3 regions of the Abyssisolibacter sp. ZYX002 genome follow, and region 3 is predicted to be linked to each of the others. Evidence: riboswitches for the same ligand, from Rfam matches in the RefSeq annotation. Region 3 holds a riboswitch; each other region holds the start of a gene.
What was found. Region 3 has a riboswitch for cobalamin ahead of P3X86_RS10975 (cobyric acid synthase). Riboswitches for the same ligand answer to the same signal wherever they lie in the genome.
Positions count from the first base shown of each region.

Region 1: linked by a shared signal. The riboswitch ahead of cobT (nicotinate-nucleotide--dimethylbenzimidazole phosphoribosyltransferase) and the one ahead of P3X86_RS10975 (cobyric acid synthase) in region 3 are both predicted to bind cobalamin.
Region 2: linked by a shared signal. The riboswitch ahead of P3X86_RS04675 (ECF transporter S component) and the one ahead of P3X86_RS10975 (cobyric acid synthase) in region 3 are both predicted to bind cobalamin.

Region 1 covers NZ_JARMXH010000001.1:1,099,919-1,107,889, forward strand. The annotation lists gene cobT (nicotinate-nucleotide--dimethylbenzimidazole phosphoribosyltransferase) at 1-856, opposite strand, end outside; cobalamin riboswitch at 940-1,116, opposite strand; gene P3X86_RS04990 (serine hydroxymethyltransferase) at 1,128-2,357, opposite strand; gene P3X86_RS04995 (thioredoxin family protein) at 2,465-2,785, opposite strand; gene P3X86_RS05000 (SoxR reducing system RseC family protein) at 2,800-3,222, opposite strand; gene P3X86_RS05005 (tRNA threonylcarbamoyladenosine dehydratase) at 3,234-3,941, opposite strand; gene tsaA (tRNA (N6-threonylcarbamoyladenosine(37)-N6)-methyltransferase TrmO) at 4,142-4,555, opposite strand; gene P3X86_RS05015 (Crp/Fnr family transcriptional regulator) at 4,811-5,536, shown strand; gene nadA (quinolinate synthase NadA) at 5,586-6,677, opposite strand; gene P3X86_RS05025 (hypothetical protein) at 6,933-7,328, opposite strand; gene P3X86_RS05030 (DUF5704 domain-containing protein) at 7,679-7,971, opposite strand, start outside.
Region 2 covers NZ_JARMXH010000001.1:1,026,284-1,034,254, forward strand. The annotation lists gene P3X86_RS04645 (lanthionine synthetase LanC family protein) at 1-541, opposite strand, end outside; gene P3X86_RS04650 (flavodoxin family protein) at 534-1,298, opposite strand; gene P3X86_RS04655 (hypothetical protein) at 1,413-1,616, opposite strand; gene P3X86_RS04660 (hypothetical protein) at 2,007-2,183, opposite strand; gene P3X86_RS04665 (lantibiotic dehydratase) at 2,251-5,355, opposite strand; gene P3X86_RS04670 (hypothetical protein) at 5,639-6,340, opposite strand; gene P3X86_RS04675 (ECF transporter S component) at 6,333-6,806, opposite strand; cobalamin riboswitch at 6,959-7,141, opposite strand; gene P3X86_RS04680 (4Fe-4S dicluster domain-containing protein) at 7,457-7,971, opposite strand, start outside.
Region 3 covers NZ_JARMXH010000003.1:196,453-204,423, reverse strand. The annotation lists gene P3X86_RS11005 (glycerol-3-phosphate responsive antiterminator) at 1-479, opposite strand, end outside; gene P3X86_RS11000 (histidine phosphatase family protein) at 526-1,101, opposite strand; gene cobS (adenosylcobinamide-GDP ribazoletransferase) at 1,106-1,834, opposite strand; gene cobU (bifunctional adenosylcobinamide kinase/adenosylcobinamide-phosphate guanylyltransferase) at 1,844-2,398, opposite strand; gene cobD (threonine-phosphate decarboxylase CobD) at 2,395-3,444, opposite strand; gene cbiB (adenosylcobinamide-phosphate synthase CbiB) at 3,462-4,412, opposite strand; gene P3X86_RS10975 (cobyric acid synthase) at 4,414-5,889, opposite strand; cobalamin riboswitch at 6,016-6,195, opposite strand; SAM riboswitch class I at 6,553-6,653, shown strand; gene P3X86_RS10970 (methionine ABC transporter ATP-binding protein) at 6,910-7,917, shown strand; gene P3X86_RS10965 (methionine ABC transporter permease) at 7,910-7,971, shown strand, end outside.

The sequences.
Region 1 (7,971 bases), on a different contig from region 3:
GTAAATACTCTTTAACTTTAGGCTCCAATGTACATGCTAATATTGCTGATATTGTGGATATGTAACCATCTATCACTACCGGTGTTTTATATGCTGCACCAGCTATCATCACTCCTGCCATTGCTCCTATTTCAAATCCTCCTACTTTAGCTAATACATCTATTGCATCACTTGGGTTTGGTTTGTTTACTTTTATAGCTGTCTTAATAACATCTATTTTGTTTTGTAATCTCTCTACAGGCAAATTTGCTCCTATTCCTGTTATTTCCTCTGGTGTATATCCTGCTATAGCACTTAGTATCGCTGTTGTTGGTGTTGTGTTTCCTATGCCCATCTCTCCAGTTGCTAGTATGTTTTTACCTTTTTTAATCTGTTCTATCGCTACTTCTATTCCTATCTCTATTGACCTTATTGCTTCTTCTCTGCTCATTGCAGGGCCTTTTTTTATGTTGTTTGTTCCCCTTCTTATGACTTTATTTATCACATCTTTGTTGTCTATCTCATGCTTAACTCCTACATTTACTGATATGATATCTGCACCCACTAGTTTACCTACTGCACATACTCCTGTCAGTCCTTTAGTAAAGTTTATGGTTTGCATAGCTGTAACTATTTGATCACTTTTTGCGATTCCTTCTTCACACACACCGTGATCTCCTGCTAATACTATGATAGCTTTTTTATCTACTTTGGGATGAAGTTCTCCTGTTATCCCTGACAATTTTACTGCTATGTCTTCAAGCTTTCCCATGCTACCTATTGGTTTGATTAGATTGTCGATTCTTTCTCTTGTTATGCTCATTGCCTCTTCATCTAGTGATGTGATTTTTTTCAATGTTTCATTTAGTAGTTTCATTTTTATCCTCCTTTTGTAAAATAAAAAAGTTCACGGCTTATTTGAAGTACATCAAATAAACCATGAACTTTACCATTACTCATGAATATATAGCCTTATAGGCAGGTCTCCTGACTTGGTTTCATTGCTCTATAAATCTTCCCAGACTGAATCCAGTGATATCTTTTATATCGCTCCACCTTACAGTGGTGGGACCGTTAGAGATTTTCACTCTATTCCCTATTCTCCTTTTTCAAGGCACCTATAGACTTTGTTGGTTATAATTATTATATTAATAAATCGGATATTTGTCACATAAATTTAATACTTGTTTTTCTATTTCTTTTAAATCTCTCTTTTCTGTCAACGTATCATCTATTATCTGAGCTATTTCTACCATATCCTCTTCTTTAAGCCCTCTAGTCGTAACTGCTGGTGTACCTATTCTAAGGCCACTTGTTACAAATGGACTTTGTGGATCAAATGGTATGGTGTTCTTATTTGTTGTAACTCTTACAGCTTCTAGCTTTTTCTCTGCTTCTTTACCTGTAAGATTTTTATTTCTTAAGTCAAGTAATATTAGATGATTGTCTGTTCCATTTGATACTAATTTAAATCCTCTTTTTACTAGCTCTTCCCCTAAAACTTTGGCATTCTTTACTACTTGCTTTTGATAATCTACAAAATCTGGCTGTAATGCTTCTTTGAAGCTTACTGCTTTAGCTGCTATAACATGCATTAGTGGTCCACCTTGGATTCCTGGGAATATAGCTTTATCTATCATCTTTGCATACTCAGCTTTACATAGTATTGCTCCACCTCTTGGTCCTCTTAGTGTTTTATGAGTTGTAGTTGTCACAAAATCAGCATATGGTATTGGGCTAGGATGTAATCCTGCTGCGACTAAACCAGCTATATGTGCCATATCTACCATTAAGTACGCTCCAACTTCATCTGCTATCTCTCTGAATTTTGCAAAATCTATTATTCTAGGATATGCACTTGTACCAGCCACTATTAATTTTGGTTTTTCTTTTAATGCCAGTTGTCTAACTTCTTCGTAGTCTAATACTTCTGTATCTTTATCTACTCCGTAAGCTACAAAATCAAAGTATGCTCCTGACATATTTACAGGGCTACCATGTGTTAAATGTCCTCCATGGCTAAGATTCATACCTAAAACTTTATCTCCAGGTTTTAGAACTGAAAAATAAACTCCAAAATTAGCGTTTGATCCTGAATGAGGCTGAACATTAGCATGGTCTGCACCAAAAAGCTTTTTTAATCTCTCTATTGCAAGTATTTCAACCTCATCAACAAATTCACATCCACCATAATATCTCTTTTTTGGATATCCCTCTGCATATTTGTTTGTTAAATGGCTTCCCATCACTTCCATAACCGTTTCTGTTACGAGGTTCTCAGAAGCTATTAACTCTAATCCATTTTTTTGACGATCTATCTCGTTGTTTAGAGCTTTCATAATTTCAGGGTCGTAATTAGCTACTCTTTTAAATTCCATGTAAGCAGTTCCTCCTTAAAAAGTTTAGTTTTTATAATTCCTATAGTATCTGTCCACTATAGATTATATCATTTTTTAATATGTTACAATCATAAAATTTCAGTATGTTAACAAACTTTAACAAATCCTATTATATCTTTTATTTGTTTTTCTTTAAATGAACCTGAAGTACGATATTTTTCTTTACCCTCTTTAAAAAAGATTATGGTTGGAACTGTTATTACCTCGAAATTTTTAACTATTTCTTTATGTTTATAATAATCAACTTTATATATATCAAATTGGTTATCTTTTTTAACCGCTTCTGATATGTACTCTATAGTAGTTAAACTAGGCTTAAAAATTGAAGAATAAAAGCATATTATAACTATTTTATCTGATTTAAATATGATATTGTTTATATCTTTTATATTTAAATCATCTACCAAAAATACACCTCCTATTATTTTTGATTCATAATCCTCGTCATCTTAAACTCTATCTTTCCTTTTGCATTATTATCTACTCGCTTTAATATAAAGTAAGATAGTCCTAAAAACAATAACCCTATTACTAGACTAAGCGAATCATTCGTGTATCCTACTTTTTTTAATAAAGCCATGCTTATTGCTATTGCTCCTAACATTATGATTAATGGTATTCCATATATTAAAAATGTGTATTTTAAGATTGTTTTACTCTCAGAGCTTATTTCTACATAATCACCTTTTTTCGCTTCTAGTGTATTTTCTACATTTACTCGTACTGTTGGCATCTTACATGAGGAACTACAATCTGCACAGTTTTCGCCACATGCAGACACTCTTTTTACGTCTATTATAGCCCTTTTGCCTTCTACACCAAATACATAGCCTATCTGCTTCATGTTCATTCTCCTTACTTCTTAATTATATCTTTAACCACCTCAGATGCTATTATCAGACCTGCACTTGATGGAACAAATGAAATGCTCGCTGTCACTGGCCTACTGCCATCTTTAGGTTTGTTTTCTTCTCTCAATATTGCTTCTTCTGTTGAGTAGACTACTTTTAAATCTTTTATATTTCTTTTACGTAGTTCTCTTCTCATAACTCTAGCTAATGGACAAATGCTAGTGTTATATATATCTGCTACTCTAAGCATGGTCGGATTTAGCTTGTTCCCTGTACCCATACTACTTATTATTGGTATGTTTTTTTCTTTACACTTTTCTATTAATAGTAGCTTTGAAGATACCATATCTATTGCATCTATTACGTAATCTATCTTTATATCAAAAATATCACCCATGTTATCTTTATTAAACAATATTGGATAAGTCTTGACATCTATATCACTGTTGATGTCTTTGATTCTTTCTTTCATGACATCAACTTTTAATCTATCTATAGTACTATCTAACGCTATTATTTGTCTATTTATATTTGTTCCATCCACTCTATCAAAGTCTACTAATATAAGTGTTCCAACTCCTGCTCTAGCTAGCGCTTCTACTACAAATCCTCCTACTCCCCCTATTCCAAATACTGCTATTGTCGAATCATTGATTTTCTCTAGTGCTTTTTCGCCTATGAGTAACTCTGTTCTCATAAGTCTTTCCCTCATATTTACACCTCGTATTATAATTTATATGATAGTATTTATCATTATATTTTCTGTTTATTATTATATTACATTAATTAAGAATTTACTACTACTATTGGTCGATAATTATCATTTGCATCTTCATAGAAAATACTGAAATACTAAAACAGTTTGAATCGTTCTATGTAAACAACTCAAACTGTTTTTAACTTCTACTTAAGCTAATCAATTTTGGGATTAAGATTTTCTAAGTATGGTTTTATATCAATTATTGGAGTTTTATCTAACATATCTACTCCTTCTATAATTAGTTTACTTCCTTTTATCTCAATTAGTTTAGCAATAGTAATCCCTATAGGGTTTGGTCTTCTAGGTGATCTTGTTGAAAATACTCCTTTTAGTTCTTCACTCCAAGGTGTAGGTGTTAACAAATCATAGTCTGTTGATTCATGAAAATAAAATTGAATTACTATATAAGTAAATTTATCTAAATCTTTCAGCCCTTCTTTGTATTCATCTTTTATATTTATTATAGCTCTCTTTTCTTTAGAGTATATACTTTGAGATGGTATATCTTTTAATCTTCTATAGGGAGAATCTATATAGCCTATTGGTTTAATTATAAATTCATTCATATTCACTCTCCTATTCTTTTATATTATAATCTCCATTTTATTATATGCCAAAGAGATTCTTATGAAAAGACCATCTTTAGTAAAAGTCTATTTATTGTTTTAACAGTATTGCTCGTAACTTATACTATAGTAATCATTTGGGATATTCTGAAAAATTTTGTTATTGTTTTACATTTATTGTTATTTGTACTATAATATAATTGGGTAAATAGTATCTATTATTATATATTGTTAATATGGGAAAGGATTTTTAATATGAAAGACTCTGATTTATTGTTATCTCTACAACGGTCAAATCTATTTAAAAATAAAACTAAAGATGAAATTAGACACCTTTTATCTAATATAAACTATAGAATACACTGTTATGATAAAAAGCAAATAGTTTTCTCTTATAACCAGTCAGCTGATACAATGGGAATACTAATTTCAGGTTGTGTTCATGTTGAAAAATTACTTCCTTGTGGAAAAGTTGTAATAATAACAAAAAAAGATGATTATTCTTTGATTGCTGAGCCTTCAATTTTTGCTACTATTAAATTTTATGATGCTATTGTAACGGTCTATGGTAAAAGCACCATTCTCCTTTTACATAAAAATGCTTTGTTAAAACTATTTACTCTTGATTCAGCTATTATGCATAACTTTCTAGAGTCTGTATCAAATTCAATGATTACATTAAAAAATAAAATTAGCATCTTATCTCATAGGTCTATCCAAGCAAGACTGAGCCATTACTTAATAGATTCATTTAACAAAGAAAAATCTAAAGAAATCACTCTTCCATTTTCAAAAAAAGCTTTGGCTGAATACCTTAATGTCTCTAGACCCTCACTATCTAGAGAGCTTAAAATCTTACAGGATAAAAACATTCTATCTTTTAAAAACCGCTCTTTTAAAATAATAAATATAGATGCTTTAAATAATATATTGTTAAACGATAGTAATCTGTCTAACTTAATTAACCCGAAAGATTCATAGAATATGTATCTAACAAATCCATGAACATTCCGGGTTTTAATTTTTTTATCTATATTGTACTTACATTTTCCAATCCAGCTAATATGCTATACATCTTATTTATAGCCTTTAATGCATAGATTCTATGCTCTTCAGGAACTTTTAATTCTGTTCTAAGTTCTCCTTTACCATTCTTATAATCAACAATAGATTGTAAACTATCAGCTAAGTGTGGTAAATCTGTAAGTATCATATCCTCACAGACTAAGTCTGGTCTTACTGGCAATATCGTTTTATTTGGATATTGCTTGGCTAATCTTTCGGCAAAATTGCTCACTGTTGCAAATCCCCACTCATCTTGATTTGGGTTGTTTCTAAGAATATCAGTAATTCCATTTGTAAAACTAGCAAATTCACACTTTTCTATAACATCAGGTAAACATTCTAAATGAGATATGAATTTCATGTCTTTATATTTCTTTCTTAATCTGTCAACATCCTGTGTTTTAAAATTAGAATGTACATAACATCCTACATCCCATATATATATCTTTTCTTCTCCTGTGATAGAATTTATATCTGTTTTTTCATCAATCAATGCTACGTCTTTGTCTTCTAACTGTAACTCTTTAACTACGTTAAATGCAATATTACTCATAGGTGTAAAGAAAATAGATTTTCCTTGGTTTAAATAATATAGTATTATATTATACGCATTAGCTGCGGTACATGTTGTGCCATCATTTCTTCCACTAAAACTCTTTAGTTTATAACTTGCTGTAAAATAACACACTGGTACTAGCTCTTTTTTATTTTTTTTGCTTATATCATTAAACACTCTTTCTGTTTCATTTTCATCAATAGTATAAGTTAATGGACAATCCGCTTTAAGATTGGCTTGCATAATTCTCTTGTCTGGACATAATATACAGCCTGCTTCTGTGAAAAATTTGGCCCCTGCATACAATAAATAATCTGCGTCTGTTTCCATTGTCATCTTCAAAAGAGAAGATGTATCTCCAACAATATCTGCAAATTTTAATAAGTCATCAATTTGAAAATTATGTTCTAAAATGCATACTTCATCTCCTAGCTCTGCTTTTTTTTCAAATATGAATTCTGTCAATGCTTCTCTACTCATTTTAAAAAAATCTTTGTTCATTTCTTCCTCTCCTTTTTTAACCAATTCTTCATAGAAAATCACGACTAGACTCTATTCAATTGACCACTACCACTACATATTTTTAATCTTTATATTTCCATGAATTTGTTGGATTATTATTTATTTGTTGACAATAATTGGTTAATCGTCAACAATTTCAATTATAGCATAATCTTTTTACAAAAATAGTATCTAATGTTACACTTTTTATTTTTTTATGTTTTTTAGTATTATTTTCGAGCAAAAAAAACAAGGCTAGCGTGCCTTGGCAATTTTAGTAACAACTTCTTTGTTTTTCTCCATAAACGAATTAATTCTTTTCATGTTTGCTGTAATACTGTCCAAGTTGTCTATAGAGCTTTTTTCCTTGTAATTATTATATGAAATTGAATATCGCTTTATTAATTGATAATACTCTCTTTGTAAACTGCTTAATTTATAGTTGTCGTATGTAGTAAAAAAATTAGATTTTAAGCTTATGACATGAGTAGGTGATTTAAGGTTTTCTCTACCTTCAAATACAATATCAATTCCTTTTTTGTAAAATTGACATTCTGATGTCTCGTCTAATGTCTTGCCACCACAACCTATTATAAGAAACATCAATAAACTTATAATAAATATAATTCTTTTAATTTTGATATTAACCAATCCCCCTAGCTAGATATTATAGTGTCTATTCGTCATTCATTATAGAATACTAATAAAAATTTGTGAATGTATTGAATGATTGTTTTTCAAGGTAATTAATAACTAAACTATATAATCTAGCCTCTTAGGAAAAATATGCTTCTTAAATACGCTGTTTGAAATATAATCTTCATAAAAGTCCTTTTAACCTTAGAGACTGCGTAAATAGTTATAGAAATATGCTTTCTAATCTTAAATAAGTCAAGTTTTCAAGCCTGCCCCCAATCTGTGCTGTCGACCTCCCATGTTTTTTTGCATTACCAGAGATCGACAACATATATACAATGTATTTTAAATTTACTCATATCTCCTTAATGAGTCCCATTACTACTATAATCATCACTAGCTCTTCCGCTGGCATTGTAAAACATAACGTCTCCATAGTATAAGTTAAACTTTATTGAATTTGAATCTGTCTTGTAGCTGTATCCATATTTCTCTAAATCGTATCCTTCTACTTTCCACATGTTACAGTTTGGTGCATATGTGTAACATAGTACTGGATTATTAAAGTCTTTGTTCTTTATCGTCTCTATTGTAAAATTTACTACTATATATCCTTCTTTTAGCCAAAAATATTCTTTGAAATCAAATCCATTGTTTG
Region 2 (7,971 bases), on a different contig from region 3:
TAAGGTTAATTAAGTACTTGGCTAGATATTTCAAATCTTCCTTTTCTTCATCTTCCCATGGTAAATCCAATAGATAATAAAGACATCCAGAAAGACCTAAAATAATATCATAATCAGTCATTGTGGTCTGATAATTACCCTCCATAAATGATTTTGCTTTACTTATAGCAAACTCTAACAATACTTTGTTTAAACTTTTAGAAAAGTTTTCTAGATTTCCTGTGCTTTTATTGTATCTTCTCACAGCAAAACATGTATATCCTAGACCTGAAATCATTCCTATATGGTCTTTATTAACCATGGAATTTTCTAGGTTGTATTTTATTGCTTTACATATGTCGTATCCTATCTTCTCAAATTTCACTTTATCTTCTATCATAAAAAATCCTTCTGATATAAGTAAAAGTATATCATTATAATATTTTGGATTTAGTATTTCTTCGTCGTACTGTTTTTCAATTATAGAATATATCTCTTTAATAAAATCATTCATTTTATATTTAATATCGCTTGGAATCTCTATATATGATTTATCAACCATGTATATTCTCCTTTCTACTAACAGCTTTTAATCTCTTTTTGTTTTTCACTGCGAACTCTTGAAAACTATTACATTCTTTTATCCATTTTTGATTCCAATATTTCCATTCGTATCTATTTATATCATAGTTTTCAATATCTTTTATGCTCATTTTTGTATATGTATCTTTTAATGTGTTAAACATTTGTTCCAATAAATTATTAGAATATCCATAATTTTGTTCTATTTTTTCTAAAAATTTTTGTGTGCTTATTTTAACAAATTCTTCTATTGAATCTTTGTTTTGAATGAATGTAAAATTATCAAGACTTTTTATTCCTACAAAACCTTGATATTCTCTTAATAATTTTCCTACTTTTTCATGACCACTTCTATATGTTGTTGTTAATGTAAACCCTAATTTACCTGCAAAATCTAAAACATGGCATGATAATGCAGTTCTATCCATGAATGTCTTCATTATACCTGTTACATTGTGAACATATACGGGACTTGAATATAGTATTATATTTGCTTTACTTAATTTATTTTTTATTATTCTTAAATCATCTATTTTATCTACTGGACAAAAACCTTGTTTAAAGCAATTATTACAACCCTCACAATATTTTATATCATAATCGCTCAAACAATATATAGAGTAATAATAGTCATTGTTATTAATTGCTATATTCTCTAACAATCTGTTTGTAATCAATTTTGTAGTTGAATCTTTATTATTAGTGCCTATAATTGCAACTATATTTTTTTTATTCATAGTCCACTCCTATTTAATTTTATATAATTCTTGGGGAGAATAACTAAATGTTAAAAAATAACAATGGCACTTGGACAACTTCTACTCAACATTACTTACTAACTTATTATGTGTTTAAGGAAGGCACTGATCTTGTGATTCATTCGGTGGTGGACAAACGTTACTACAACCTGTACAACTTTGAAAAAGTGAATCTACTACTTTAGTTATTATATAAGTACAAATAACACCTAATGTTGCTTCATTTACTTCTACACCTTTATTACTAACTTTCTTAATGTCTAAATCAAAATCTTTAAAATTTCCTATTTTAATCATCTCCCTTTCAATTATTAATTTCTAATGCCAAACTATGGCAGACATTGATCTTGAGATTCATTTGGTGGTAGGCAAGCTTCACTGCAACCTCCACAGCTATATACAATTGTTACTGCTGAACAAGACAAGCTGGACCATTAGTCGTTAAAATACTTTGAATCTCTGCACCATTTCCACTAACTTTCTTAAGATCTAAGTCAAAATCCTTATAGTTCCTATATTTTTCACCTCCCTCGAAGTTAATGAATGCATTTTACAATCTCAAGTCATACTCATATTATCATCACACGTTTTAGCAAACAGCTGAGCTAATAATCTAAAGTATGCTCGAGTAAAATCTTTTAAAGAACTACTCCTTAGCTATTACCTTTCTATCACTATATGCTTAATCTATGGAATACATTGAATTTGTGTAGGGCAATCATCACTACATCCAATTTTGGTACAATGACATGAATAAACACATGAAAAATACGTTGGATAAATAGTAGATAGCGTAGTTGCTCCACCATTATTATTAACTTGCTTTAGATCTAATTCAAAATCTTTGAAATCTCCTATATGCATCATCTCCTTTTAGTCTATAGTTTTATCCCCCCAAGAATTAAAAACTATTTATATGATTAATATACTCTTATGAAACTGTGAAACTCTTATTTAAGTGTTTATTCCTTTCTATAATCATGTGTAATGAATGCCTAATCATCGAAAGATATCTTTCTTCATATGCTCTAAAACCAGTGAGTCTATTGCAATACATGTGCATTAAAGATAGTATTATACTTGCTCTATGATTTGTAATATTGTTTTTGTCTGAATATTTCGATAATTTAGCTTTTAACAATCTTGCTGCTTTTTCTCTAAAAAGCGCACTATTTTTCATATTTTCAAACATTGAATCTTTATAATCTCCATTATTTAATAAAACTTTTTCAACCATATTTACGTATTTTGATTTGTTTTTATTGAATTCTTGTCTATATGAATTAGAAAACTTATTAGTGTCTAGGATTGCAAACATATCCATATCAGTCTCTGTTAGTCCTTTTAGCATCATACTAAGTCCAATCACATAAGCTTTTTCTCTGTCACTTTCATTCTTGATATCTACCAACTCTAATACTTTTATAGCAAAAATACTATCAGCGAAGAATAAATTCTCAGTTTCTTCTATTACCTCTAATCCTCCATATCGATTTAACTCTCTATGATAAGTATCATATACCCATTTATTAATTAGCGCTTTCTGTCTTAACTCTCTAAGCCACTCATTTATAACTATGATTTTCTCAATCGCTTTTTTTTCACTACTAAACTTAAATCTAATCCTAAGATGTTTTCCACATTCATCATGATATCTAAGATAAAAGAACTTAGAACACTGGGTACTTTTAAGTACGCCTTCTATCTTGCTAAGTATTTCATTTTCTCTACTTCCTATACCATAGAGTTTTACATATACCCATCCATCTTTAAACGGTTCAAATATTCTGTTATTGCTTTGTAAAAGTAGATTTTGCTTAACTTGTCCTTGTTTACTATCATTAGTTACTATCTTCCCATTATTATTAAGTGTAAATGAAAATATCATTTCAGACACATAATTTTTACCCATTTTATCTTTTACAATACCATTATCTAGCAATCCTATCTCTAATTCACATAGTTTAATATCTCTTTGTTTTTTTATAGTTGAATAAAGTATTTTTATAGATTCATCTTTATCTAAATCCAGTATCAGTCTATTGTCATATTCACACATATAAACTAGCTTATCTACAGAGTATTCACTACAAAAACCTTCTAAACTATTCTTAAATTTCTCAAAGTTCTCTAAATCAACCATATGTTCTGAAAGCATCCATCTTCTAAGATGTATTGTAATTCCCTCTAATTTGATTCTCGGTACATAGGTATACTTGTTGTCATATAATGAAACTAATCTATTTATGATATTGCTCTCATAGCTCGAAGATATCTCTTTTAGCAGTCTCAATAACTTACTATTTGCTCTTGTATTTAGCATATTATCTGTTACAATTTTGCACATCTTATCTTTACCATTTATTTTTAGATACACTTTTCTATTACGAGATAATCCCACCACTAAATCTTCTATTGTGATTTGCTTAGATGAATCCTCATCAGTTAACGCTATTGGTATATAATAATCATAATTCATGAACTTATTTGTTATATTATTAGCTCTACCTCTTACATTGAGTTCTCTAGCTTCCACTAATACATATTCGTCATCTGAGGTCATCTTCTCTTTCTCATATATCTTGTTGTATTCTTTGAAATCTTCTTTATCAAAGCAGTTTGCAAATCTTTGGAACATATTGCCTCCCTTAGATGCTCCGATATTAGGTCCAACAGTTATATTGTAATCACCATCTGCCTTCGTTATAAAGAAGTTGATGTCAAAGGATTTAGCATGATTATTTATTGGATATTTTTTTATTACGTCTTCAAAATCAGACTTTTTTAGGTTAATCTCTTCCTCATTCTTCATTAGTGCATATAAGATTTTTCTATCAATGATACCTTTAACCATTGTTTCTTTTTCAAAAGTCTTTTTGTCAGTGCTTTGAATTAATGATAATCCATCAAATCCATTAGCATCAATTATTTCAATTAATGGAACTTCTACCCCAAAACCATAGTTTTCTGAGAATTTATCAATGAATTTATCAAGCTTAGAAAACACTTTTTGATTTACAGATATATCGCTTAATACATCTACGAAACTCTCCATTTTCACTTTTAGTTCATAAGGTAAATTGTTTTCTTTAAAGACTAATCCCCTATTTACCTTTAAATAGTCTTTTGATTTGCTTATACTTTCTGTGACTTTAATTATATCCTGTATTACGACTGCTCCTTCTTTGAAATTATCACTCTTGATGTATTTATCTATCTGTTGTTTTAATATTTTAAGCTTGTACATTTTCTCGCCATTATATTTTATCTCCTCTAACTTTTGTATAACATGTTCTAAGCAGTCATCACAGTAAGCAGGGATTCTCAAATCTGATAGTAAATATTCGTTTTCAACTAACTTTTTTAAAGTATTAGTTACCAAAGAATCTGGAACTCCTTCGTATTTTTGAGAAATGATGAGTTTTAATTTTTCAAAATTTATAAAATTTTCTGAATATTTTTTAACTAAATCAACTAATGCAGAATGCTTAATATTATTCTCTTGTACAAACTCTTCATTACCGCTAATAACACCATAATTCGAATCGTAAGGATTTTTCATCCTATCGCCATATTTATAACAAAGTGTATTGAACTTAAAGTTTAATTTCGTTAAAATCTCATCTTGCTTTTCTAGTTCTTGTATAATGCAACAAATCCAATAATTATCTATATTAGCATCTCTTATAAATTTATCATTATCTATTATTATCTGAGTATCTTTAGCATCCATAAATCTACCCAATCCAACACTTGCAAGTAACCCATATGGAGTTGGTCTAGTCGATGCTCTTGTAACATATTTAATAAGACTAAGATTATAATTATTTAACTTCTTTTTCTTTTTTATATCTTTGTCTAAAGATTTCTGCAAAGACCTACTAGAAAATAGTAAACTTTCATTTATAAAATCATATAACTTATTGTCTGTAATGAATTTCTTCATATCATTATCGGAATTTTGTAAACATAGAAATTTTTCAATAGGTAAGCTCGGTGTCCTTATCATAAAGATATCACTACATTCATATTTCAAATTTATCACCCCTCTGGTTTTATAGGATATATATCTGAATATGTGTACAAGTAGTATAAAGATTTGTATATTGGAATGTATATTATTTGGTTGGTGTTATTAATAATTTTACCAAGCGATTTTTTGCATGTCAATATTTTCTATAAAAGTTATTTTTATTTAACTATATTTTTACGTTCTCTTAAAAATAATTCGCAAAACATTACAAAAAAGTATTAAACTTTCAAAATGTTGTAATAAAAAGAGTGTCCATTTGTAAATTGACACTCACTTCAATTTGTGGCTATTTTATTATTTGTAAATCACAAAACAAATCTTTATATCTTTCTTTTAAGCATTTATTACTATCATATTTGTAGCTTACTATAATGCATGTAGATGGACCAGCTGATTTGATTATATCTATAGCTTTATTATCTATCAATTTTTTATCAAAATACCCTTCAAACTCTGTTTTTATACCTTTTGAGCCTACAGGTATTATTTCTAATATATCGTCATCTTTTAAAATCTTACTGAAATCTTCTAAAGATAATACATCATCTATCTGCTCAAGAACCTCATTGCCCACTAAAGGCTTACCAAAAACACCATATGCAATATCATCTTTATAATCTTCTTTATGAAAACAGTCTAGTATACCTAAAAACGTTACCCCTATAGCTGTTTGTCTCATGATAAAGTTAGTTTCTGAGCTACTTATACTCTTAAGGTCTGTTATATTACATTCTCTAAGAGCTCTCTTGACACCTAAGTGAATAGGCTCATAGCTCTTGGATGTGAGATTAAGCACACTATACCCTATCGGGACAGCCTTTGTACTCATAAGTTCCATCAATGCAACTCTAGCAGTAAAGTAAGCGACTACTTCATTACTGACCTTGACATCATCAAACTCAAGCATACCACAACTACCACTACAGTCTGTAGTAACTACAAGTTTTTTATTTAAACCTATATCAAAACTAACTAAATCTCTATTCATTAGTAACTATCTCCTTTAATTTTGGTATAACCAATACAGCTACTACAATGTTTAATAATGAAGCTACCGTAAGAGGCAATAACATTGCGTAAAAGAATTTAACATCAAATATAAATATAAATGGTACTAGACTCACAGGCCCATTCAATGCTGTTCCTATTATTACAGAAACTACTTTATAATTTTTATTATATATTATTCCAAATACAAAGACCGTAAAAAACATCATACAAGCTACTAATAAATGTACAAGTGCTGTCATCGGGAATCCTTTTAATAATGCTGACAACAAATGTGCCATCACACCTACAACTCCGCCCATTATTGGATTTATTATAACAGCAACAATAAATGCAGGCATTGAATCAAATGCAACAGTCCCTGCTGGTGATGGTATTGGGAGAAATGACCCCACTATTGATAAAGCAATAAATACCCCTATAATACTAATTTTTTTGACGTTCATAATCCACCTCTTATTTTTTATTTATTAATGTTATAGATACTACTAGAAAGCATGTCCTAGGAATTTAACCAAATAAAAAACACCATTACGAATAACGGTGGGGATATGTACATCATCTAATATGATTATACTACCTCTAGATCCCGTAGAGTCATGCAATCTATGTTAAGGCAGGTCTTCTGACTTAAGCTTTCTAAGATATTCAACCTTCCCACCAAAAAGGCAGTGGTATATGAACACTATAAGCTATTTACAGCGGCGGGCCCGTGTAGGAATTTCACCTAGCTTCCCTATTATCTAATAATTATATTAGCACCTATACATTTATATTCAGTTTATTTATATAACATATATTACTCAGCAGTTTATTATATCTGCAATTTAATCTCTTGTTTTCAACTCTATCTGTTAGTATATTTACCTTATCATTAAGTTTATTTATATTTAAATTCCTCATAGTTACACTAAAAACGTTCGACCTTCATTATAACACACTTCTTATTTTTTGTGAATACATAGAATATTTGTATTTCTTTGTCGAAACAGGTATCTCAAGCCATCTTTCATGCTGTAGACCTCTTGTGTTTTTTATACTGCTGGAGGTTGACTGTATACAAGCTTACTAAATCATTTTGTTTTGAGAATATACCTTAATTAATATACTTTTTTTCCTTACTAAAATATCTATCCTTTATTTTTTCATAGCTACTATTACCTTTTGAAAAAGGACATACTTTGATACACACTCCACAACCTCCAGTCTTTGAAAAATAGGGGTAGCACTTTTCTCTATCTATAGAAGTAACAAATCCTGTAGTATCATTTTTGATTTTATTAGTATAAATCGCATTTGCCTCACATTTTCTTTCACATGTCCTGCAATTTTTACAAAACTCATTAATCCATAAATGTTCTTTGCTATCTGTAAAATCAAATATGGGTCTATTTACAAATATCACAGATATCCTTTGTCTAGGTCCAAATTGTGGAGTTATCAATAATCCATTATGCCCTACTCCTCCTAGCCCTGCTTTTTGAGCTAAAGGTACAGTATCTACTAGCCCTCCCATAGGTGAACAAGCCATACATTTAATCCCATAATTTTCTTTTAGCCATCTAGTCATATCATTAGTGGCTTTGCCTAAACTGTTATACACACGCAATG
Region 3 (7,971 bases):
AGTCCTCCAGTTATAACTGGTATCTTTGTCTCTTTAGTTAATATCTTTGTAACCTTAGGCATTATTCCTGGCATAATCTCTATTGCATTTGGTTTTGTGTTAGATATGATTTTTATTCCTGTTTCAAGTGATAGCGAATCAAGCATAAACAATCTCTGTATTACAAACAACCCTAGTTCTTTAGCTGGTTTTATAAGATTGCTCTTAGTTGTTATTATTCCATCTGGTTTTATGTTTTCACTTATGTACCTCATTGCTACTATATCTCTCGAAAATCCATCTAGTAAATCTATGTGTATATAGACACTTTTAGATTTGTCTTTGCATCTCTCTACTAGATTTTTTAGGTTAAATATACTTCCTGTTAATAAAAATATAATCTCGCAAGGTGATTTAAGTGCTTCTTCTAGTTTTTCTATGCTTGAAGCTGCGGCTATTACCGGATTTAATTCCAGCTTACCGTAAAAACTATTAGACATAAAAACACTCCCTATTAATTATTCACTTATATTATATATATTTTTCTTAAACTAGTCTATCAATACTTTCAATTATTGCATAATTATTGTCATATTCAATCTCTATTATTGTACCTAGACCAATTTTAAAATGCCATCTTTTATCTATATCTATTCCTAATAGATAAGTTAAAAAACTCTGTATAACTCCTCCATGAGTTATTATTAAATGTATACCTTCTTTTAATGATTTAACGAAATCTTCTACTCTATATTGTAGATTTAATAAGTTTTCGCCTTTAGGTAATGTATAGTTTATGTAGTCATTAGTCCAATTATTCCAAATATCTTTGTATTGCTCTTTCGCCTGTTTATAGCTCAATCCTTCAAATACTCCAAAATTCAGTTCTTTTAACCTATCATCCTGTATTAGCTCTTTATCTACTGCTAATCTCTCTCCTATTGCTTTAGCTCTATACATAGGACTAGTATATACATTATCAAATTCATATTTTTTTAGCTTCTTTACTAACTTTTCTATTTGTTCATACCCTCTTTGAGTTATTTGCGAATGAGTATGTCCTATATACTTTTGTTCATAATTAGCTTTTGTCTCTATATGTCTTACTAAAATTAGCTTCAATTTATCACCTCAAACACAAATATATATATGTTATGAATAAATAAATACACTGAGTAAACTCTATTGTAAATCCAATTGTATCTCCTGTTATTCCATCTATTTTTTTTGTAAAATACTTCACTATAAGTACTGCAGTAAAGATTGCACCTATCAAGAATGTAAGTGATACCAATCCACTTACAATGAAAGAAATAATACCACTAATTAATATCGCCAATATTGCTTCTTTCTTTCCACTACTCTCTATTATTGCTTTTCCCATACCATCTTTTCTTGCATATCTACCAATTGATGCTGCAACTACTCCCGAGCATCTTCCTACTACTGGTGTTAGTAAAATATAGCGTGGATCTATATAACATGTAAGTGCTATATTAAATGTAAATAGCATAAAAATCGCTAACACTCCAAATGCACCAATTCTACTATCTTTCATTATTTCTAGTACTCTTTCTTTGCTCCTGTTACTTAGTATTCCATCTACTGAATCTGCCAATCCATCTATATGAAGACCTCCTGTTATGTATATATATATAATCCATACCACTATACTAATTATAGGTTTATGGAAGTATTGAGATGGTAAAGTAACAGTATACATTAACCCTCCTATTATTAGACCTATTATAGGCATCATATAAACTGCACTTAAAAAATCCTTTTCTTTAAACTCAAATTTAATATTTATTGGTATCCTTGTTAAAAAAGTCAACATCAATAAAAAACCTTTCATTTAGTTACCTCACTTTATTTGTAATGGTATTCCAGATACAGTAAAATACACTTCGTCTGCTATACTAGCGATATATTGATTGACTCTTCCTGCTATATCTCTAAATACTCTTCCCATTCTATAAGGTGGAACTATCCCCATTCCTAATTCATTTGTGACAATTATAATATCCTTTTTATGCTCTTTTACAACTTTTATGAGTTCGTTTATCTCTTCAAATATGCTCTCTTCCAACTCATCAACTTGCTCCATCTCACATTTATCAAAATCTAATCTACTATCTAACAATAGATTTGACACTAAAACAGTCATGCAGTCTAATAATATATACTCACACCCATCAAAAGCATCCATATCTTTTAAACTGTTGAAACCCTTATATTTTTCGATAGTTTTCCAATGGCTAGGTCTTGAGTTTTTATGCTTTTTTATTCTATCTTTCATGCCATCATCAAAAGCTATTGCTGTCGCTAAGTATGTCACTGTTTTATTAGATTCTCTTGCTACTTTTTCTGCAAAAGTACTCTTTCCACTCCTAGCGCCCCCTGTAACAACTATCATCATAAACACTCACTCCTTGCTAATTTTTTGAGTTCGTTTAATAATTTATCGTTTTCTAATCTTGTTTTAAGTGCTATTCGAAAATACTTATCGTCTAACCCTATAAAATCTTCACATGTTCTTATATATATACCTTTTTGCAATAACATTTCTTGTAGCTGGAATGCTGAGATATTTTCAGTTTTACATATGTGAAAATTGGTATGACTCTTATAAACGTAAATATTATCTATATCTTTAATGGCACTATAAACATAGTCTCTTTCTTTATTGCACCAATCTATAGTAACCTCTTCGTATTCTTTATCCTCAAGCAAAACGGGTACTGCCCTCAGTGATAAATAATTTAAACTCCAAGGTTCTTTATATTGGTATAACTTGTTTATAATCTGCTCATCTGCAATACAAAAACCCAATCTAAGACCTGGTACAGCATAAAATTTAGTCATTGACCTAAGTATAATCAATGGGTATTTTCTGTAATAATCAATTAAAGATTCTTTATTAGCAAAATCTATAAACGACTCATCCACAAACATTATTCCGTTTATTTCTTTTATAACTTTCAATATTTTTTCTAATTTATTTACTTCATTGTATGTTCCAGTAGGATTGTTAGGATTACAAAGCACAATGACATCTGGCTTAATTTTTTTTATATGATTAATCAAATCATCTTCATTTAATTTAAAATCATGTTTATCTAATACATACTCATGAATTTCTGATGAGCTAAGTTTAAACGCTCTCTTGTATTCGTTGAATGTTGGGTGAACTATTAGTACTTTCTTTGGTTTAAGTGCTCTTGCAAATAGATATATAAGTTCTATAGCTCCATTACCTAACGTTATATGATTCTCTTTAATATTGTAATGCTTTGCAATATGTTTAAATGCTGTGCTACCATCAATTTCTGGGTATTTGTGTAATTGTGATATACCACTAATTATCGCCTTTTCTAAATTTTTAGATATTCCTAGTGGGTTTATGTTGACACTAAAATCTATGACGTCTTTACTCTCACCATAATATCCTCCATGTTTATTCATCTGATTACCTACCTTCTCTATATTATAAACACTATAAATAAATACGCTAATATAAATGAACTGTACATTATTTTAACTGTTGATTTTATATCATGTGCTTGTAGATTTCTTTTTTTATCTCCTAATGTTGGTTTGTACAGTTTTTGCCCAAAATAAGTATTAGTGCCTCCAAGCTGTATATCTAAAAGGCCTGCTACTACCGCTTCAGGATATCCACAGTTTGGACTTTTGTGATTCCTTTTATCTCTTAATAGTATCTTCCATCCATCTTTTATATTGTATTTTAGTAATCCTCCACCTAATAGCATAAATATACTACCTATCCTTGCTGGCAGATAGTTTAAAACATCATCAAATCTAGCTGAAGCATACCCTATATCTTTATACGGCTGTTGTATGTATCCTACCATTGAATCGAGTGTGTTTACTGTTTTATAGATATATACTAATTGAACAGGGTATCCTATCATAAATCCTATAGCTATGTAAAGCAAAGGGGCAAGTATGCCATCTATTGTATTTTCAGCTACTGTCTCTATTGTGGCTCTTGTTATTTCTTCTTTAGTAAGACTACTTGTATCTCTGCCTACAAGGTAAGATATTTGAATTCTAGCTTTCTTTATATCATCACTTTTTAGTGTATTATATACTTTTAGTGCCTCTACATGAAGGCATCTTGACGCCAATGAAGTATATATAAAATATATAGACAAAATGATCTTCACATAATTATTAATTTTACCTGCAATATATAACATTAAACTCAGTATAGCCACTACTGTAGCTACACTTAATATTAGCAAAATAAAACCTCCTAATTTTTCTGATATTATCTTTTGCTTTCTTATCCTAGATTCTAAACTCCTAATCATTTTACCTATATAAATAATAGGATGTGGCCATCCGTTAGGATCACCTAATATCAAATCTAATATTACTGCTACTGTAAGCATTATTACGTTTTGCATACTATAGTCCCATGATACCTTTTATTTTGCTTATATCTAGATGATTTCTAACTAAATCAGCTAATTTATCATATTCTCTTTTTTTATATTCTTCATAGCTCATATCATTCTCTTTAAGCTCTAATCCTTTTTTACTAAGTAATTTTTTTATTATTGACTTTCTAAAATCATCATTTTCAAATATTCCATGTAGATATGTTCCTATTATATTTCCTGATTCATCAGTTGCTCCGTCAAATCTACCATCTTCTAGCTTAATAAATGGCGTTACTGCATCTAATAGCTCCGTTTGTCCCATATGGATTTCATAGCCACTTACTTTTGTATTTTTAAGTTCATCTCCTAATATTATATCTTTGTTAATTATCCCTGTAATTTGAACTGTCTCTTTACTATTTGTTATCACAGTTTTAGTTCTTAGTAGACCAAGTCCATTAATTTGCTTAGTGGTTGATTCCATATTTTCAGGATCACTTATTGTTTGTCCCAATATTTGATATCCTCCACATATACCTATTATAGGAACTCCTTTTTTGTGAAGTTTATATATAATTTTGTCAAAACCCGTATCATATAAATATCTCATATCTTTTATAGTATTTTTACTTCCCGGTATTATTAATAAATCAATATCATCAAAATCATTAGGATTTAGTATATATCTTACGTTTATGCCATGCTCTAATTCTAGTGGTGTAAAATCACTAAAATTAGATATATAAGGAAGCTTGATTACTCCTATATTGATATCTCCATTGCCTTTGTCTTTAAACCTCTCGGTCACGCTGTCTTCATCATCTATATTAAGATTCATATAAGGTATTACTCCTAAGCATGGGATACCTATTTTCTCCTCTATCATCTTTACTCCCGGCATTAGTATATCAACATTGCCTCTAAACTTGTTTATTACAAATCCTTTTATCCTCTTTTGTTCTTCTTCTGTCAAAAGCTTAATCGTTCCATATATTGATGCAAATACTCCCCCTCTATCTATGTCTCCAATCAGCAAAACTGGAGCATCGACCATTTCTGCCATACCCATGTTTACTATATCATTATCTCTTAGATTTATCTCTGCCGGACTACCTGCTCCTTCTATTACGATGGCATCATACTTTTCATCTAGCTTGTTATAAGCCTTCATGATACATTCTTTTAACTCTGATTTGTGGTTATAATAGTCAAACGAGTCCATATTTTTATAAACCTGTCCATTTACTATAACTTGACATCCAACATCACTAGAAGGCTTGAGTAGTATAGGATTCATTTCTACTGTTGGCTGTATGTTAGCTGCTTCTGCCTGTACAACTTGAGCTCTCCCCATTTCCTTGCCATCTTTTGTTACGAATGAATTCAATGCCATATTTTGCGACTTAAACGGTGCTATTTTGTATCCATCCTGAACTAATACTCTACATAAACCCGCTGTTAATAAGCTTTTGCCAACCGATGACCCTGTTCCTTGAAACATTATATTTTTTTTCACCTTTGTACACTCCAATTCTTATGTTTTATTTTTAAATGCAAAAAACACATATGGAAATTATGTGTTTTAATAATCGAATGTTAATATTAACACACTTCCCACCGAAGTAGTTACAATCCTCAATCAAAGGCAGGTTTCCTGACTCATAGATTTCTTTACTCTCTTTCCTTCCCAACATAGTCAGTGGTATTAAGATTTCATATCTATTTACAGTAGCGGGGGCTGTAGGGGTTTTTCACCTCTTTCCCTCTTAGCTCACTATTTATGAGCACCTTTGATATTATTTAATTTATATATATGATTATTATATCACTATATCAAACAATCTCAATAGTTGAAAGGATATATTTTTACTTTGTTAAACTAGCCAAACTCTTAGTATTAATACTTTAGTTTTTAATTGTAGTTATTTAGCTATATGGACTTAATCTACATTGTTCTACCATAACTAATATTTTTTCACACTAAATATATTACATAATATAATATAGTATAGTTTGATTTATCACCTTGTGTACATTCTACTATCCTCAAATTTCAGGATTTATTGTTATTCTTTTACTTAAAATGGTTAATATATTAAAATTTCTTGACTTTTATTTAGAATACATCTATAATAGATTTTAATAACTGAATATAATTTTGATTTCCTTATCAAGAGTGGTGGAGGGACTGGCCCTATGAAACCCGGCAACCTGTACGTTATGTACGAGGTGCTAAATCCTGCGAATAATTTCGAAAGATGAGGGAAGCGGTTTTTTTTAAAAAGCTTCTTTCTTCTTTTAGAAAGAAGCTTTTATTTTATTTATGACAAAGTCATTAAATTTCTAGACTGTAGTAAAAGCACAAGTCGGGGGCGTTCTAAAATTGAGTGGCAGAGCTTATTTAGAGATAAGTGAGCAACGGAAATTTTAGTAACAACTCAGAAATTGGGTTTTTGTCTAACTGTCTGTAGCTTCTTTCTTTTTAGGGAAGAAGCTTTTTATATTTAACTGGAGGTGCAATATGATAAAAATAAAAAATCTGACTAAAACATATACCAACAATTCTACTGTAACTACAGCTGTTGACGACATAAGTTTAGATATCAATGAAAATGAAATTTTCGGCATTATAGGTTTAAGTGGTGCTGGTAAATCTACTCTTATCAGGTTGATAAACAGATTAGAGGAAGCCACAAGTGGAACTATTCTCATTAACAATACTGATATAAACAGTATAAACAAAAAACAATTAAATGTTTTTAGAAAAAAAATAGGTATGATATTTCAACATTTTAATCTATTAAAATCAAGGACTGTTATCAAAAATATAGCATTTCCTCTTGAAATAGCTGGCTTTGATAAAGATACTATAAATAAACGGGCTAAAGAACTTTTACACTTAGTAGGTTTAAGTGATAAAGCTTTAAGTTATCCAAGCGAGTTAAGTGGAGGTCAAAAGCAAAGAGTTGCTATAGCTAGAGCTTTAGCCAATAACCCAGATATATTATTATGTGACGAAGCTACTAGTGCCCTTGATCCTAAAACTACTAAATCAATTTTAAAGCTATTAAAGAATATTCAAAATAAACTTAATATCACTATTATATTGATAACTCATGAAATGGAAGTAATCAGAGATATTTGTGATAGAGTAGCTATCATGGAAAATGGAAAAATAATCGAGCTTGATACCGTTAACAAGGTGTTTAGCAATCCTCAATCTAACACAGCTAAAGCATTCATATCACATATGACTAAAGATGATATAAGTCTAGCTACATTATCTGATAGCTCTAAAGTTTATAAATTGATTTTTAATGGTGATATCTCTCACCAACCTATTATATCTGATTTAATTAAATCTTTTGATATATCTATAAATATTCTTTCGGGCCATATTAATGAGCTATTGTCTACTAGTTTAGGAACTTTGGTGGTTGCATTTAAAGGTGATGATAATGAAATTGACAAGGCTATAAATTATCTTAATGAAAAATCTATAAGATTGGAGGTGATTCGTAATGAGTAATTTTATTAGTTTAGTTTTACCTTCTTTATTTGAAACTATATATATGGTAATACT